3 regions of the Ruegeria sp. CI1 genome follow, and region 1 is predicted to be linked to each of the others. Evidence: riboswitches for the same ligand, from Rfam matches in the RefSeq annotation. Region 1 holds a riboswitch; each other region holds the start of a gene.
What was found. Region 1 has a riboswitch for cobalamin ahead of ACR0LZ_RS17860 (DUF1636 family protein). Riboswitches for the same ligand answer to the same signal wherever they lie in the genome.

Region 2: it holds a riboswitch for cobalamin, as region 1 does, so the genes downstream of both, ACR0LZ_RS12580 (hypothetical protein) here and ACR0LZ_RS17860 (DUF1636 family protein) in region 1, are expected to answer to the same signal.
Region 3: it holds a riboswitch for cobalamin, as region 1 does, so the genes downstream of both, ACR0LZ_RS03030 (ABC transporter substrate-binding protein) here and ACR0LZ_RS17860 (DUF1636 family protein) in region 1, are expected to answer to the same signal.

What each region holds. Positions count from the first base shown of each region.
Region 1 is NZ_JBQFQP010000016.1:86,772-90,042, reverse strand. It holds gene ACR0LZ_RS17870 (NAD(P)-dependent oxidoreductase) at 1-66, opposite strand, end outside; gene ACR0LZ_RS17865 (LysR family transcriptional regulator) at 145-1,029, shown strand; cobalamin riboswitch at 1,101-1,307, shown strand; gene ACR0LZ_RS17860 (DUF1636 family protein) at 1,378-1,761, shown strand; gene cobW (cobalamin biosynthesis protein CobW) at 1,765-2,820, shown strand; gene cobN (cobaltochelatase subunit CobN) at 2,836-3,271, shown strand, end outside.
Region 2 is NZ_JBQFQP010000009.1:150,752-154,022, reverse strand. It holds gene ACR0LZ_RS12590 (alpha/beta hydrolase family protein) at 1-638, opposite strand, end outside; gene ACR0LZ_RS12585 (TetR/AcrR family transcriptional regulator) at 722-1,297, shown strand; cobalamin riboswitch at 1,361-1,566, shown strand; gene ACR0LZ_RS12580 (hypothetical protein) at 1,656-2,060, shown strand; gene ACR0LZ_RS12575 (protein-tyrosine phosphatase family protein) at 2,099-2,602, opposite strand; gene ACR0LZ_RS12570 (DNA polymerase III subunit gamma/tau) at 2,771-3,271, shown strand, end outside.
Region 3 is NZ_JBQFQP010000002.1:221,023-224,293, reverse strand. It holds gene ACR0LZ_RS03035 (FecCD family ABC transporter permease) at 1-958, opposite strand, end outside; gene ACR0LZ_RS03030 (ABC transporter substrate-binding protein) at 955-1,965, opposite strand; cobalamin riboswitch at 2,115-2,307, opposite strand; gene ACR0LZ_RS03025 (Mur ligase family protein) at 2,350-3,271, opposite strand, start outside.

The DNA.
Region 1 (3,271 bases):
ACCGATGAAACCAACTTTCATGGATTTGTCCTCCCCGGCGGGCGTATGCCCGCGTATACGATTCATGCGGTGACTATGAAGCTTTGAAACCGGCAAGAGAAACGAATAATAATGATCGCAATGGTCAAAAAATTTTGGTGATAAATGGACCGCCTTCCAAATCCGGCCTGGTTGCGAACGTTTGAGGCGGCGGCTCGCCATCTGAACTTTACCACGGCGGCGAAAGAACTTGGGCTGACCCAGACGGCAGTGTCGCTGCATATCCGCTCGCTGGAAGAGGATTTGGGCGAAAAACTGTTTCTGCGCGCCGCGCGTCGGATCGAATTGACGGAACTTGGCCAATCCTATGCGCTGACCGTGCGGCGGGCGCTGTCGGATATCGCGCTCAGCACCAACAGCCTGTTTGGCCCGGCCACCCGCCAAAGCCTGACAATACGGGCAGCAATTTCGACCGCCACCTATTGGATCGCGGCGGAATTGCCTGATTTCAGCGCGCAATATCCGGAAATTCCTGTGCGGCTGGTGTCGCATATCTGGAATGACAGCGCCGCCCCTGCAGATGTCGATATCGAGATCCGGTTGGGACATGGCGATTGGCCGGGCGTCATGGCCGAGAAGTTGAGCGAGGAAACCATCGTTCCGGTCTGCCGTGCCGGTGACCCCGTTCCCACCATCCGGCAGATGCACAGCGGGCCGTTGATCCACATTCTCGGCTACGAGGACAACTGGGCGCGCTACCTTGAGGCGCATGGGCTTGACCACGACCCATCGGCAACCCGGCACGCCGTCGATACCACGGTCGCGGCGTTGCAACTGGTGATGGGAGGGGCGGGTTACGCCACCATCCTCGGCCGTTTTGCGCGCAATGCCATATCCCAGGGCGCACCGCTGCAAATTGCCGGGCCACCGATTCCCTTTGGGCAGTCGCATTACCTGATCCGATCCGACGCGGCGACATCGGTTTCCGGTTCAGCACGCCTTTTCGAGGCATGGCTGCGGGACAGGTTGGCTGGCGATGCCGCTGGTTAACGATGGCGGGTCGCTTTTTCACCCTGACGGTTCACAAGCCTGACGCCGCGCTTGACAAGTCCCCTGCCCTTGCCGCATGTCCGCGCTGTTGGTGTCTGCGCGAGCAGATGAAAAGGGAATGCGTCAGCGGTTCACCGTCAAACGCAGCCGCCCCCGCGACCGTGACCGGAGAGGGTGCCCAAATGCCACTGGCCGACAGGCCGGGAAGGCGGGACACCCGACAGGGACAAGCCCTGACATCCGTAAGCCGGGAGACCTGCCAGCGCCCGAAGACCAGACCGGACGGGGTGTTCCGGTGTCGGGCCGTGGCCCGCATGAAACCCCGTTCCCCGAAACCTGAATGGGGGGATGAGAGACGTGACCGAGCCTGCACCAGTCGAACTGCTGGTCTGCACCACCTGCCGCCGGGGTCTGCCCATCGAGGATGACACCCAGCGCCCGGGCGCGCTGTTGCACAAGGCGCTGACCGAGGTCGAACTGCCCGATGGCGTTCTGCTGAAACCGGTCGAGTGTCTGTCGAACTGCGATCAGGGCTGTTCGATCGTTCTGCGTGGCGGGCCGTCACGCTGGACCTTCGTCTATGAGAACCTGAGCGAAACAGACGATGTCTCGATCATCGTCGAAGGCGCGACCAAGTATCTGGCCACCGAGGACGGGCTGGTAAAGTGGCGCGACCGCCCCGAACATTTCCGCAAGAACTGCGCCGCCCGCATTCCCCCGATTGGAGCCTGAGCCATGAGCACCCTTGAAAAACTTCCCGTCACCGTGATTACCGGCTTTCTGGGCTCGGGCAAGACCACGCTGATCCGCCACCTGATGCAGAACCCACAGGGCAAGCGGTTGGCCGTGGTGGTCAACGAATTCGGCGATGTGGGCGTCGATGGCGAGATCCTGAAAAGTTGCGCCATTCCGGATTGCCCGGCGGAAAACATCATGGAGCTTGCCAATGGCTGTATCTGCTGCACCGTGGCCGACGATTTCATCCCCACCATCGAGGCGCTGATGGCGCTGGAGCCGCGCCCCGATCACATCCTGATCGAAACCTCGGGTCTGGCGCTGCCGAAACCGTTGCTCAAGGCGTTCGACTGGCCCGACATCCGGTCGAAGATCACCGTGGACGGTGTGATTGCGCTGGCCGATGCCGAGGCGGTGGCCGCTGGTCGCTTCGCGCCGAACGTCGAAGCGGTGGACGCCCAGCGCATGGCGGACGAGTCCATCGACCACGAAACGCCGCTGTCAGAGGTGTTCGAAGACCAGATTTCCTGCGCCGATATCATCCTGCTGACCAAGCCCGACCTGGCCGGACCCGACGGCGTTGCGAAGGCCAGGGAAATCATCGCTGCCGAGGCCCCGCGCCCGCTGCCGGTGGTCGAGGTCGCCGAAGGGGCCGTGGACGTGCGCGTTATCCTGGGGCTGGAGGCCGCTGCCGAGGATGACATGGATGCCCGCCCATCGCACCACGACGGGGCGGACGATCATGAACACGATGATTTCGAAAGCGTCGTGATCGAGTTGCCCGAGCAATCCGATCCCGCCGACCTGATGGCCCGGATCGAACGTCTGGCAAACGAATTGAACATCCTGCGCGTCAAAGGGTACGCCGCCGTATCCGACAAACCGATGCGTCTGCTGGTGCAGGCTGTGGGCGCGCGTGTTCGCCACCAATACGACCGGGCTTGGAAACCGGGCGAAGAGCGCCGCTCGCGCCTGGTGGTGATTGCCGAGCATGACGACATCAACGAAGCCGCAATTCGCGGTATTCTCGAAGGTGTGGCCGAGGCCGCCGAATAAGGGACCGAGACGCCAATGCATGTCGTCTTTCGCGAAAGCCACGGTCTGGAAGAGACCGAAACACCGACCGATCTGGGCCAGAGCCCGGGCGATCTGGTGGTGCTGTCCTTTTCCGACAGCGACCTTGGCGCGTTCGCGGCGGGCTGGCATCGCGGCGGCGGAGCCGAGGGGCGGATGCCGTCATTGCGGCTGGCAAATCTGTCGGCGCTGAAGCATCCGCTGTCGGTCGATACCTATGTCGAACAGACGCTGGAGGGGGCCAAGGGCATCCTGATCCGGCTTATAGGCGGCGTGCCGTACTGGTCTTACGGGCTGCAGCAGGTTCATGCGCTGGCGCAATCGAAAGGGCTGGCGCTGGCTGTTCTGCCAGCGGACGGGCGTGAGGATACCCGGCTGGACGACTATTCCACCCTGCCGGTCTCGACCCTGCGCCGCCTTGCGCATCTGTGTG
Region 2 (3,271 bases), on a different contig from region 1:
TCGGGTTTCGGTAAGGTCGTTCCGGCATCCGGCAGATAGCTTTTTGCGGATGTGCACCATTTTCGCCATTGCCAATAGACCGGAGCAGGTAGATCTGCTCCGAACCCAACAAGACGCCCAGGCAAATACCCCAAACTCTTAACCAGCAGCGGAACATGCCCGAACCAAAACATTCTGGCGAGCGCTTGATAAGGCCAAGGGTGATCGCGATGTTGTACCAGCCCTGAACAGACACAGATCATTCTGTCGATTTCTTCGATGCCAGGCTGCAAAGGACCGAGCATCCCGCCAATCGAATGCCCGATGACCCAAAGCTTTGAATTTGGGAACCGACGACGCATTTCCGTCCGAGCCGCGGGCATGTCGACCAATGCCCAATCGGTCATGGATGACTTGGATTTCTTTAGGTTGCCGGTCAAAGAGTGGCCGAAATCCCGGTAATCGTACGTCAGACAAGCAATTCCGCGTTCTAAGGCCAGCCACGATGCGAAATGTCTGTAGTAGTCCCTCGGAACACCGGTCGCCCCATTGAGCACGACCGTAACTTCTGGCTTTTCTTTCGCATGAAAGAGGCGGGCAGACAGTTGGTAGTCGCCCGAGTGAATAAGAAGGTCTTCAGCTGACACCTGGTCCTGCATATTTAACTCCGCGCCCCCTAGACCGGTCGGTCTAGTCCTGATCTCTGGACCAATTGGTCCAGTGCTGTCAATAATCCACGCAAATGACTGAACGTCCTTTGCCAACAAAAGAGCGCCTGATTCGGGCTGCGGCCGACCTTTTCCAGAGGTCGGGCTATCACGGGGTCGGGCTGAACGAAGTTCTTTCCGTGGCTGACGCACCCAAAGGATCGCTGTATCACCATTTCCCGAATGGAAAGGCCGATCTGGCGCTTGCGGCCGCTACTTGGGCGTCCGATGCGATGCTTGGTCTTATTGCCGCGTCATTTGAGCCTGCGGAAGATTTCCAGTCCGGGGCCACAACTCTTTGCAACAAGATAGCGAAACTTTTCGACAAATCAGGTCAGTGGGATACCTGCCCGATTTCCGCTACTTTGTTCGAAGGGCCGGACAACAATATATTCCGCAACCATGCCTATCACTTGTACGAGGGTTGGATAACCGAAGTCGCACATCACGCAAGGCGACTTGGAGTGGCCGAGCCAGAATTCGCGGCAGATACTGTGTTCATACTGCTCCAGGGCGGGTGGCAGTTGGCCCGGGCAAGGCGATCTTCGGAGACCCTAAGAAACGTGCCTTGCCGCTTGAGCAAGATGTCGACGTCTAAACAAATTCAGTAAACCCGCCCGGCGCGACAAAGGTGCTTGAACCGCAGGATTCGTCTTGACCCAGAATTGTGCGCCCGCTAGCGATTAGGCGATGGTTTCCGGCCGCGTTCACGGTCGGAATGAAAAGGGAACACGGTACGGTTCTTCCAGAACCAATTCCGCGACTGCCCCCGCAACTGTAGGCGGCGAGCGAAGCCGAAATGCCACTGGTCCAAGGGCCGGGAAGGTCGGCAAAGCAGCGACCCGCAAGTCAGGAGACCTGCCATCGGAACTGAAACTCGAACTCGGGCGGGGTGTCCGGGACAGGGTCCGATAGCTGATTGCTGTCCTTCCCGTCCGTTGTCCTCGTCACCAGCGCGGAGGGCGCGACATGATTTGGAAATCCGACAAGCACCTGTTCACGGCAACAGTGTGCCAGAAAACCGGTAAACCCTGCCCGGCATTGGCGCAAATGGGTAAAAAACTGGCACAGGCGATATCTGCGGCAAAGCCATTGACTGCAGATGACTTCGAGATCGACGGAAGCTGCGCACTTGAACATTGTGCCACTGGGTGCGATGCCAGATTCCGCGCCGATCATTCTCGCATTCGAGTATTCTGCGGTGTGAATGACGAGGCGGATAGCGAACGCCTGAACCAGATTGAAGACGCTCTATTGAACTCTTCTCGGACCGTTTTTCCCTCGGGTTGGATCAAGCAGATGCCCTGCGCGTTCCTCGAAGCAGTTCCGCAGGGCAATCAGGCGGCAGAAACCGCCTGCCACGCGCCACTTTGAAAGACCGCCAACGCAAAAACATAACCCTCAGTCCGGCCTCAGGGCCGGTCTGCCACCATCTGCCCTTTCAGCGCCCAATCCATTTGGGGTTCGGTTTCGACGGCGCAGGGGCGAATGGCGCGTAGCCGTTTCAGCGCATCCGAAGGTCTTTCACCACATTCGACCATCAACCTCAGCGCAGCCATTCCCGATCTTCCGCAACCGCCACGACAGTGGATCAAAATCCGACCACCGCCAGCAAGTGCCTGCCGCGCAGACGCACTGGTCTCGGCCCATTTCGCCTGGACATGACTGGGCGGAATACCAAAATCTTCGATCGGCAAATGGACCCATCGGCAGGCGCGCGCCTGAATATCCAAGCCGAAACTGCGCGCGCCGTCTTGGATCATTTCGACCTCTGTCGTCATCGAAATCACTAGGCCCGGTTTCCAGTCGGCAATGGTGTCGAGGTCAGAAGGATAGTCTCCGCTCCGACCCGGCATCTGGCAGATAGCCAATGTGCCTCCGCCCACCTGCAGCCCAAATATCACCAGTTGTGACACGATTAGCTCCCACACAACCAACACGCTGAAATCTGCATTCTCCAATGGATGCCTGAGTGTTTTACCCCGGCTTGCAAGCAATCCAAACCAAAATCGGACCTGCTGCTGTGGACGCGGGCATCGCGGCACACTACGCTGCGGTTTTAAGACGAATCCGGCAGAGCAGACATGACCGACACCGCACCCGCACCCTATCAGGTTCTTGCCCGAAAATATCGCCCCGAAACCTTTGCCGATCTGGTCGGCCAGGATTCGATGGTGCGGACACTAAGAAACGCCTTTGAAGCAGACCGGATTGCGCAGGCTTTTATCATGACCGGCATTCGCGGGACGGGTAAAACCACTACCGCACGGATCATCGCCAAGGGCATGAACTGCATCGGGCCGGATGGAAACGGAAAGCCGACAACTGAACCTTGCGGTCAGTGCGAGCATTGCGTTGCGATCATGGAAGGCCGTCATGTAGACGTGATGGAGATGGATGCAGCAAGCCGGACCGGTGTTGGCGACATTCGCGAGATCATCGACAGCGTCCGCTACCGCGCTGCCAGCGCGCGGTATAAGATTTACATTATCGACGAGGTTCACATGTTGTCGACCAGCGCGTTCAACGCGCTGCTGAAGACGCTTGAAGAACCTCCGGCGCACGTGAAATTCATTTTCGCGACA
Region 3 (3,271 bases), on a different contig from region 1:
CGGGGATGATGATGCGCGACACGATATCCGCTCCAATCAGGAACACGGCACCGATCAGGGCGGCGGTCGGGATCAGGCGGCGATGCCCCGGCCCCACCAGAAATCGCGCGGCATGCGGGATCACCAGCCCGACAAAGCCGATGGACCCCACGATCGATACCATGACCGCCGTCGTCAGCGCGGTGGCAAGGATCAGCACCGCCTGAACCCGCCGGACGGGTATGCCCAGTGACGCCGCGGAATCCGAACCAAAGGTAAAGGCATCCAGCGCGCGGGCGTGAAAACGGCAGATCAGCCAGCCGGCAAAAGCCACAGGTATCGCAAGATACACATCCGGCCAGCGCACCCCGCTCAGGTTGCCCATCAGCCAGAACATGATTCCGCGCGCCTGATCGGCATTTGCGGATTTGGCGATGATGAAGGCCGTCATCGCGTTGAACAGCTGCGATCCCGCAATCCCCGCCAGAACGATCTGCGCCGTTGCCGCCCGTCCGCCACCCGCACCCGCCGCACGGGCCAGGATGGCAACGAACCCAAAAGCCAGCAGCGCACCGTTGAACGCGCCAAAGGACAGCGACAACGCGCCGCCGCCCAATCCGGCGATGGTCACCGCCACCGCCCCGGTCGAGGCCCCGGCAGAGATGCCCAGAATATACGGATCGGCCAGCGCGTTGCGCAGCAGCGCCTGCAGCACCACACCCGCCACGGCCAGTCCCGCGCCGCAGGCCGCGGCGACCAGCGCCCGTGGCAACCGGTAACTCCACACGATCCCCTGATCGATCGGATCGACGGCCAGACCCGCCCCGGCCAGCTTGTTGGCCAGCACTGAAAACACGAGCTCGGGCGCAAGCGCGGTTTCCCCGATCATCGCGCCCGCCAGAACCGCCGCAACCAGCACCGGCACGGCAAGGCACACGGCCCCCAGTACGTGCCGGGCGATTGCGGCGATCTCGCTCACTGGCTGTTACCGCCGCTGCTCAACTCCTCGGCCAGATCCTCCAGCGCCGGAATTGCGCGTATGGTGGCGTCCATGGCCTGCGCGTCCATGATGACGATGCGGTCGTTCCTGACCGCATCCATCCGGCTGGCCACCGGGTCGTTGCGCAGAAACTCCAGCTTTTTCTCATAGTCATCGGCGGCAAAGCGGCGACGGTCCATCTTGGCGATCACGATGACAGTCGGATTGGCCTTGGCAATGGTTTCCCAGCCCACCGTCGGCCATTCCTCATCCGTTTCGATGACGTTGCGGATGCCCAGCGCGTTCATCATATATCCCGGCGCGCCTTTCTGCCCGGCCACGAACGGATCGCTTTCCATCTCCGGGGACGAGAACCAGAACACGGCGGACACGTCGTCAAGTTCCACCGCCTTCGCCCTGGCAATGGCTGCGGCCTCGCGCGCCCTGTAGTCCGCCACCAGTTCCGCACCCTTCTCGGACGCCCCAAAGACAGCGGCCAGTTCCTCGATCCCCTGATACAGCGTATCGGTCGAGAACATCTCGATCCGCGTCCCGTCACTGCCGACCGAGTTGTCCTTGCCGACGCAATCGGCAGGCATCACATAGGTCGGAATGCCCAGTTCGTGAAACTGTTCTCGCGTGGCAACGATGCCTTCGGGGCCGACATGCCATTCATATTGCGCCGCCACCAGACCGGGCCGCCTGGCAACCACGCTTTCAAAGCTGGGGTCGTTGTCGGCCAGACGCTCCACCTTGGCGTTCACCTCGGCAAATTCAGGCAGAACCTCGTTGAACCAGACCGAGGTTCCCAGAACCTGCTCGCCCAGCCCCAGCGCATAAAGCACCTCGGTCGCGGCCTGACCGACCGTGACCGCCGACGCCACTGGCGCCTCGAACGTCACCGAATGGCCGCAGTTTTCGATGGTCAGCGGAAAATCTTCGCTGGCGGCCACACTTGCCGCCGACAGAGACAGGGAAAGGCCCACAAGGCCGGTACGCAAAACCATGATGATCGATCTCCATATGTCAATGACCGGAGAACGGGTGAAAGGGCATTGACCAAAGCGACAGTCGCATTTCGCCTTCTGTCGGTGCAGGGCGGCGCACGGCCCCCGGCAGGATCCTTTGGCAACCTCCCCGGACAACCCCGTCCGGTGTGTTTCGGTTTTTACCGGCAGGTCTCCTGACTGACGGGTCGTCGCCTGTCCTGTCTTCCCAGACCTGAAAGGCCCAGTGACACGAACGGACAGCGCTCGCCGCCTACAGTTGCGGGGGCAGTTCCGGTTGATGCCGCGCGGCACCTCGGATTCCCTCTTAGCCCTTTCGGGACCGGTACCGCGCGCTTAGTGCAATCCTTACGGTGCGGCAAGAAAATTCTGCGCGCGCCCGGGCTAGCTCTGCAAAAGGTTCAGCACCGCATCGCGCTCTGACAGAACCAGCAACAGCGCCAGATCACCGGGCTCGACCCGATCCAGGATCATCCTGCTGGCCTCGACCGGCGAGGCCGCGCGCAGAACCTGATCCTCCCGCAGCCCGCATTCCGTGGCGGTCTGCCGGATCAGTGCCGGAATCTCGCCCAGCTCACGCCCCCGCAGATACCCTTCCAACTCGGCAGCGACCACCACATCCGGTTGAAACCCCAGCGCCGTTCTGGTGACCTCCCGGATATCCTGGTCCGACCGATCGCCCGCATGGCTCAGCACGATGAAGCGCCGCTTTGCCGACAGCCCGCCCAGCGCCTCGCACACGGCCGCAATCGAATGTGGATTGTGGGCAAAATCGACAAACACCCGCGCGCCGTTAAAGGCGAACTCGTTGCACCGGCCCGGATTGTCACGGGCATCGGGCCTGAACCCGGCCAGCCCGGCGCGAATGGCCTCAACCGGGATCTCCATCGCACGCGCAAGGCACAGCGCCGCCATCGCGTTCAGGATGTTATAGCGCGCCGCACCCCCCATGGTCAGCGGCACATCGCGAACCGATTGAATGACCTGCTCGGCCTGCCCATCGAAGAACACGATCTCTTCTCCACGCAGGAACGAACAGCACTCTCCCCGCTCGCGGGCGCGGCGGATCAGATCGTTTTCCGGGTCCAGCGAGAACCACCAGATCACACCCGGCGTGGTTTCCGCCTCGTCCCGCACAAAGGGATCATCCGCGTTCAGGACCAGAACACCGCCCTTCTTCAGGGCGCGGCGCACGGCAAACTTCGCCTGCGCCAGTTCCGGCACCGTGTTGACGCCGTACTGGCCCAGATGATCGTTGGCCACATTCGTCACCACCGCGGCCGAGGCCGCGCGGGTCGGCAGCCCC